2 regions of the Acidisoma sp. C75 genome follow, and region 2 is predicted to be linked to the other one. Evidence: predicted binding sites of a transcription regulator. Region 2 holds the regulator's gene; the other holds the start of a gene.
What was found. Region 2 encodes HrcA, which represses chaperone genes, less so after heat shock. Its sites were predicted from a motif close to GTTNGCACTCNCNNNNNGNGAGTGCNAAC; they were not measured.
Positions count from the first base shown of each region.

Region 1: a site for HrcA is predicted at 1,837-1,865, ahead of groES (co-chaperone GroES). Genes of this name have one in related genera too.

Region 1 covers NZ_BAAFHD010000003.1:370,019-373,919, forward strand. Annotated here, with positions in the region: gene tldD (metalloprotease TldD) at 1-1,189, opposite strand, end outside; gene ACYQ7X_RS06145 (usg protein) at 1,320-1,583, opposite strand; gene groES (co-chaperone GroES) at 1,942-2,232, shown strand; gene groL (chaperonin GroEL) at 2,302-3,901, shown strand, end outside.
Region 2 covers NZ_BAAFHD010000003.1:21,073-24,973, reverse strand. Annotated here, with positions in the region: gene ACYQ7X_RS04450 (polyhydroxyalkanoate depolymerase) at 1-793, opposite strand, end outside; gene ACYQ7X_RS04445 (glutathione S-transferase family protein) at 792-1,448, shown strand; gene hrcA (heat-inducible transcriptional repressor HrcA) at 1,522-2,601, opposite strand; gene ACYQ7X_RS04435 (DMT family transporter) at 2,708-3,691, shown strand; gene ACYQ7X_RS04430 (calcium:cation antiporter) at 3,743-3,901, shown strand, end outside.

The DNA.
Region 1 (3,901 bases), 350 kb from region 2:
CCTGCCCGCCGCCGAAATTCACCGCATAGAGGCCACGCTTGACCGAGGCGATCATCTCCTCGGGCGAATGGCCGCCCGCGAGCATGATCGTATTCGTCATGCGCGGCATCGGCGCATGGGCGTAGGATTGGCGGCGGCCGTTGCCGGTGGCACGCATGCCCATCAGCCGCGCGTTCAGCCGATCCTGGATATAGCCGGTCAGGATGCCATCCTCGATCATCACGGTGCGGCTGGTGGGCGTGCCTTCGTCATCCACCGTGAGGCTGCCGCGCCGGTCCGGCAGCGTGCCGTCATCGACGACCGTGACGCCGGGGGACGCGACGCGCTGGCCGAGCAGGCCCGCGAAGGCGGAGGTCTTTTTGCGGTTGAAATCGCCTTCGAGGCCATGGCCGATCGCCTCATGCAGCAGGATGCCGGGCCAGCCCGAGCCAAGCACCACCTCCATTTCGCCCGCGGGTGCGGCGACGCTGTCGAGATTGAGCCGCGCTTGCCGCAGCGCTTCCTCCACCGCGGCGCGCCAGACGCCCGCTTCCATCACCTGGGCGTAGGAGAAGCGACCGCCGGTGCCGAAGCTCCCGGTCTCGCGCCGGCCGTCCTGCTCCACCACCACCGAGACGCTGAGACGGACGAGCGGCCGCAGATCGGCGACGCGGCTTTCATCGGCGCGCAGGATCTGCACCGCCTGCCACTCCCCGGTGAGCGAGGCCATGACTTGGGTTACCCGCGGGTCGAGGCTGCGGGCGAAAGCGTCGATCTCGCCGAGGAGCGCGGCGCGGGCGGCGAAGTCGGTCGTGCGGAGGGGGTTCTCGTCGCTATAAAGCCGCTGGTTGGTGGCCTGGGGGGCGGCCATCACGTGGCCCGCATGGCCCGCGCGCACGGCGCCGACGCTTTCCGCCGCGCGTGCGAGGGCGGCGGCTGAGATTTCGCCCGCATGGGCATAGCCGGTCGCCTCGCCGGAGACGGCGCGCAGCCCGAAGCCGAGCGCGGTGTCGGAACTCGCGGTGCGGATACGCCCATCCTCGAGCGCCAGGGCCTCGCTTTCCCGGTATTCGAGGAACAACTCGCCATCCTCCGCCCCGGCCAGCGCCGCGCGCACCTGCCGCTCGGCGGCTGTGCGGTCAAGCTGGCTGGACGCCTGGCCGAAGAACAGCCGGTCGGTGGTCTCAAGCGGGGTGGCGGCGGGCAGCATGGCGAAAACCCTTCAGCGGGAGGCGGCGCGGCGGAAGCCGGCGGCGGCTCCGGATATGGAGATGCCGCGGCACCATTGCACCACCTCTCGCCCTGCCGGGGCAAGTCCGCCGCCGCCGGGCAGGGGGGCGCTAATGCAGAGTGAGGTGGTGATCGATATGGCGGAGCGCCGGCGGGCGGATGAGGCTGCCGGCCTGGCTGATGCGGACCGAATGCAGCCGGCCCTCGATCTCGCGCTTCCAGAAGTCGAGGAATTTGCGCAGCGAGGGGTAATCGGGAGCGAGGTCCATCTCCTGCCAGATATAGCTTTGCAGGACGGCGGGGTGATCCGGCAGGTGATAGAGAATCTCTGCCGTGGTGAGGCGATAGTCACGCAATTGCAGGCTGAGGCTCATGCTGGATTCCTCGGACAATGGGAGGGGTGGCGTTCGGGGGGTGATGTGCGACGGGCAGGCCTTTCGGTGGTTTGCCGGCGCGCGGCCGGGGTATTTCGCGGGCGGCACTGGCAATCGGGCCGCCCCCGTTGCAGAACGATGACAAGAACTGCGCGCCGCCTCAAGAAAAAACCGAACGTTCTCAGCGTATTAGCACTCAAGCCCTGAGAGTGCTGCCGAAGTCATTGACAGGGGCGGGGGGTTTGGTTAAGTCGCTGGCACTCTCACGATGAGAGTGCCAAAACCGCGCTGGCCGGTGCCGCTCTCTGGGCCGCCAGCAGGTTCAGAGCATCAACTTGAGCATTCAGGAGCGATCCGAATGAAGTTCCGTCCCCTGCACGACCGCGTCGTTGTCCGCCGCCTCACCGCGGAGGAGAAGACCGCTGGCGGGATCATCATCCCCGATACCGCCAAGGAAAAGCCGATGGAAGGCGAAGTCGTGGCCGTGGGCCCCGGCGCTCGCAATGAGCAGGGCGCGATCGTCGCGCTCGATGTGAAGGCGGGTGACCGCATCCTGTTCGGCAAGTGGTCCGGCACCGAGGTGAAGATCGATGGTGAAGAGCTCCTCATCATGAAGGAGAGCGACATCATGGGTGTGATCGCCGCGTAATCCGCCCGGGCGGCCATACCGGCGCCCGGCCCCAACCGATCCTGTCTTTTTTCTGGAAGGACGAATCCCATGGCAGCGAAAGACGTTCGCTTTTCAACCGACGCCCGCGCCCGCCTGCTGCGCGGCGTGGACATCCTGGCCGATGCCGTGAAGGTGACGCTCGGCCCCAAGGGCCGCAACGTCGTCATCGACAAGAGCTTCGGCGCCCCCCGCATCACCAAGGACGGTGTGACGGTCGCGAAGGAAATCGAGCTTTCCGACAAGTTCGAGAACATGGGCGCCCAGATGGTGCGCGAAGTGGCCTCGAAGACCAACGACCTCGCCGGTGACGGCACGACGACGGCGACCGTGCTCGCCCAGGCGATCGTGCGCGAAGGGCTCAAGGCCGTCGCCGCCGGCATGAACCCGATGGATCTGAAGCGCGGCGTTGACAAGGCCGTCACGCTCGTCGTCGAAGAGCTGAAGGCCCGCTCGCGCAAGATCACGACGCCCTCCGAGACCGCGCAGGTCGGCACGATCTCCGCGAACGGCGAGGCCGATATCGGCCAGAAGATCTCGGAAGCGATGCAGAAGGTCGGCAACGAGGGTGTCATCACCGTCGAAGAGAGCAAGGGCATCGAGACCGAGCTCGACGTGGTCGAGGGCATGCAGTTCGACCGCGGCTACGTCTCTCCGTATTTCATCACCAATCCGGAGAAGATGGTGGCTGATCTCGACAGCCCCTACATCCTCATCCACGAGAAGAAGCTCTCCGGCCTGCAGCCGATGCTGCCGCTGCTCGAAGCGGTCGTGCAGTCCGGCAAGCCGCTGCTCATCATCGCGGAAGACATCGAAGGCGAGGCGCTCGCCACCCTCGTGGTCAACAAGCTGCGCGGCGGCCTCAAGATCGCGGCGGTGAAGGCTCCGGGCTTCGGCGATCGCCGCAAGGCCATGCTGGAAGACATCGCGATCCTCACCGGTGGCCAGGTGATCAGCGAAGATCTCGGCATCAAGCTCGAGACGGTGACGCTGAACATGCTCGGCCGGGCCAAGAAGGTTCTGATCGAGAAGGAAAACACCACGATCGTCGAGGGTGTGGGCAAGGCCGACGACATCAAGGGCCGTTGCGCGCAGATCCGCGCCCAGATCGAGGAGACGACCTCCGACTACGACCGTGAGAAGCTCCAGGAGCGCCTCGCGAAGCTCGCCGGTGGCGTCGCCGTGATCCGCGTCGGCGGCTCGACCGAGGTCGAGGTGAAGGAGCGCAAGGACCGCGTGGACGATGCGCTGCACGCGACCCGCGCGGCGGTCGAGGAAGGCATCGTGCCGGGTGGCGGCGTCGCGCTGACGCGCGCTTCCAAGATCCTGCACGGCCTCAAGGGCGACAACGCCGACCAGACCTTCGGCATCGAGATCGTCCGCAAGGCGATCCAGACGCCGCTGCGCCAGATCGCCGAGAATGCCGGTGCCGACGGCGCCGTGATCGCCGGCAAGGTGCTGGAGAAGGACGAGTACAACTGGGGCTACGACGCGCAGACCGGCGAGTTCAAGGATCTGGTCGCGGCCGGCATCATCGACCCGGCGAAGGTCGTGCGCACGGCGCTGCAGGATGCTTCCTCGGTTGCCGGCCTGCTCATCACCACCGAGGCGATGGTTGCCGAGAAGCCGGAAAAGAAGGCTCCGGCCGGTG
Region 2 (3,901 bases):
CGATCGGGCCGGCCATCAGCGTCATGCTGCGCGGTGTCGCGATATTGCCTTGCCGCGCCATGACAGAGACGGCAGCCAGCACCGGCACCGCCGGTTGGCAGACGGCGAGCACATGGCCGCCCGGGCCGATCGCCTCCAGCTGGCGGATCACATGGTCCGTATAATCCTCGAAGGTGAAGGCGCCGGCCGAGAGCGGCACATCCCGCGCATTCTTCCAATCGGTGATGAAAACATCGTGGTCCGCCAGCAGGGTCTGCACGGTATTGCGCAAAAGGGTGGCGAAATGCCCCGACATCGGCGCCACCACCAGCACCCGCGGCTGACGGACCGCACTTTCCTTCCGGAAATGCACGAGGTCGCAGAAGGGGGTGCCCATCACCACCTCCTCATGGATCGCCACTGGCCCGTTGCCCACTACTACCGGCTGGATATCGAATGCCGGACGATCATGGGTGATGGCGGTGCGCCAGAAACCTTCGGCGGCCGCCGCGGCGCCGCGCAGCCCCAGCGCCTCGGGCGGCTTGAGCATCGCCTGATCGAGCAGGGCGGAGGCGAAGCGTGCCATCCGGCGCGCGGGCTCCAGCAGATCGGCCTGGGCCTGGTAGAGCTGATAGAGCATCGGCGTGCCGAGGGCGGCGAGCATATCCGAGCCCGGCAGCCCCGCCGCCGGCTTGGCCATTTCATAGAACAGGGATTGGCGGGGTTCGGCAGGAATCTCCGCCTGCGGAGTACGCAGCAGGCCAAGGCTCTGATAGAATGCATGCCTGTCACCCGGAGACAGGATACCATCCATGGCCGAAGCCACACTTCTCATCAGCAGCAAGAACTATTCCTCCTGGTGTCTCAGGGGATGGCTCATCACCCGCCTGTCAGGCCTGCCCTTCCGGGAAGAGTATGTCGATCCCGAAGATCCGGCCGCGCGGGCCGAGCTTCTTCTCCGCTCGTCGTCCATTCTGGTCCCGACGCTCATCCATGGCGATATCTCCATATGGGATACGCTGGCGATCGCTGAATATCTGAATGAGCTACGCCCTTCTGCCCAGATGCTACCGCATGACCGACATGCGCGGGCGCGCTGCAGGGCGATCAGCGGCGAGATGCATTCCGGCTTCGCCGCCCTCCGCTCCGCGCTACCGATGAATCTGCATGCCGATCGGCCGGGGATTCCGATCTGGTCCGCCGCGCGCGCCGATATCGACCGCATCCTGACGATCTGGGAGGAATGCTTCGCAACCTGGAACGGGCCGTATCTCTTCGGCGCGCGCCTCACGGTCGCGGATGCGATGTATGCGCCGGTCGTCACTCGTTTCCTAACCTATGGCGTGGCGCTCAACCCGCGCGCCGCCCGCTACTGCCAGGACATCATGGCCTGGCCGGATATGGCCGAATGGGTCGCGGCGGCGAAAGAGGAGCCTCAAGAGATCTCCGAACTGGAAGTCGAATTCTAGCCGGGGGCGTCGAGCCTTAGCATACCGCCGGGCGTGGGGGTAGCCGCGCCCCTTGGGCCCGCGCCTTCGGGCCTCAGCCGAGCAAGCGGCCGACGACGCGGGCGGTGTAATCCACCACCGGGATAACCCGGCCATAATTGATGCGGGTCGGGCCGATCACGCCGATCGCGCCGACGATGCGGTTGCTCGCCCCGCGTGCCGGGGCGACGATCATCGAAACCCCGGCCGAGCCGAACAGGCCGCTCTCCGCGCCGATGAAGATGCGCACCCCGTCCGAGGTCTCGGCCAGTTCGAGCAGCCGCAGCATGGTCTCCTGCGCCTCCAGCCGCTCGAACAGCATCTGGATCGAGGCAAGCTTCTCGATCTGGTTGACATCGGCGAGCAGCCGGCTCTGCCCACGCACGATGAGATTGCCGCCCCGCCCCTCGCCGCCCCAGGTGGCAAGCCCGGTCTCGATGATGCCGGCGGCTAGCTCGTCGAGCGTCGTGCGGTCCCGCACGATCTCTTCCGCCATCACCCGGCGGAAATCGGCCAGTGTCCGGCCCTGGAGCCGGGCGTTGAGGTAGTTGCTCGCCTCCTGCAGGGCCGAGGGCGGCACGCCGGCCGGAATGTCGATCACCCGGTTCTCCACCTGGCCTTCGGAGGAGACGAGCACCACCAGCGCCCGGCCGGAGGCGAGGGGGACGAATTCGATATGCTTGATATTGCCCTCCGCCTTGGGGGCGAGAACAAGGCCGGCTGCCGAGGAGAGGCCGGAGAGCAGGGCGGAGGCCTCGGCCAGGGTGTCCTGCAGGCTCCGCCCATGGCTCGACAGCGCGGCGTCGATCGCCTCGCGCTCCTCCTCCGCCAGATCGCCGAATTGCAGCAGACCATCGACGAAGAGGCGCAGCCCGCGATCGGTCGGCAGGCGCCCCGCCGAGGTATGCGGCGCGTAGAGCAGGCCGGCCTCGGTGAGATCGGCCATGACGTTGCGGATCGTCGCCGGCGAAAGGGTGAGCGGCAGGCGGCGGGAGAGGGTGCGGCTGCCCACCGGCTCCCCCGTTTCGACATATTGTTCCACGATCTCCCGCAAGACCGCCGCCGAGCGGCTGTCGAGCCCCTGCGGCAGCAGGCCGGAGGACGAGAGAAGTGGTGCGCGGCCGTTTCGATCCATCTCGGTGACCCTTCCCACAAAACCTCAACCGGCGGCAGCCGCACGGCCGCCCCGCCCGTATGAGAGCAAACGCCTCAGCCATGCGGCAAGAATGGTCCTGCTCGGCATGCGTTTCATGCAAATCATCGCTCCAGGGGATGCGATGACGCGGCAGACGGCAAGGACCATGCGCCTATCTCAGACGTTCGGCCAGACGCGGGCAAGGCTCGGCCGCAACCCGGCAGCGGCCGGGCTTCTGCTCGCCCTCACCGCCTATTTCTGCTTTGCCCTGCACGATGCGCTGGTGAAGCTGCTCGTCGCCCGCTTCGCGGCGCCCGAGATCCTCTTCCTCCGCAGCCTCACGGTGCTCATCCTCTGCCTCTCCCTCGGCGGCAGAGGGGTCGTGACCCGCGGCCTCTTCTCGCCGATGCGCGGCAAGCTGCTTACCCGCGCGGGGCTCACCTTCGTCGCCTGGCTGCTCTATTACTCCTCTGCCCGCTATCTCGGCCTCGCCAAGCTCATCACCATCTATTTTGCGAGCCCGCTGCTGATCGCGGTGCTCGCCGGGCCGATGCTGGGCGAGCGCGTGCCGCGGCTCCGCTGGCTCGCCTTGGCGCTCGGCTTCCTCGGCGTCGCCCTTGCCGCCGATCCGCGCGGCGGCGGGCCGCTGCTGCCCGCGCTTTGCGCCGCGACGGCCGCCGTGCTCTGGGCCTTCGCGATGATCCTGATGCGCCGGATCTCGCGCGAACTCCGCGGCTGGGACCAGGTCTTCGTCATCGCCCTCTGCTTCTTCATCGGCTGCGGAGTGGCGCTGCCCTTCATCTGGAAAACGCCCGACCTGCATGCGCTTCTCATGATGCTCGGCCTCGGCTTCATCTCGACCCTCGCGCAGCTTCTCCTCATCCGCAGCGTGCAGTTCGCGCAGGCAAGCCTCATCGCGCCGATGGAGTTCAGCGGCCTGCTCTGGAGCTTCGTCTTCGGCTACGCAATCTTCGGCGATGTGCCGGCGCTCGGCGTCTTCCTCGGTGCCGCCGTCATTCTGTTCAGCGGCGCGCTCGTCGTCTTGAGCGAATTGCGCCCTGCCCGTGCCTTGCCACAGAACAGCGATTGACCCGTCCCGCGGATCAGGCTTCGAAGGATCAAATGCTTCGGAGAGGACCGCATGAAAGTCATCCCCTGGTGGAGTTGGGCCTTCCCGCTGCTGGCCTGGGTGCTGATCGGGGTGAAGGTGCTGGTGCCGATCAGCGGCCTGATGCTGCCCTTGTTCATCATCGCCCTCGGCGGCGCGGTCTTTGCCGCGGTACATTATGCCGAGGTCATC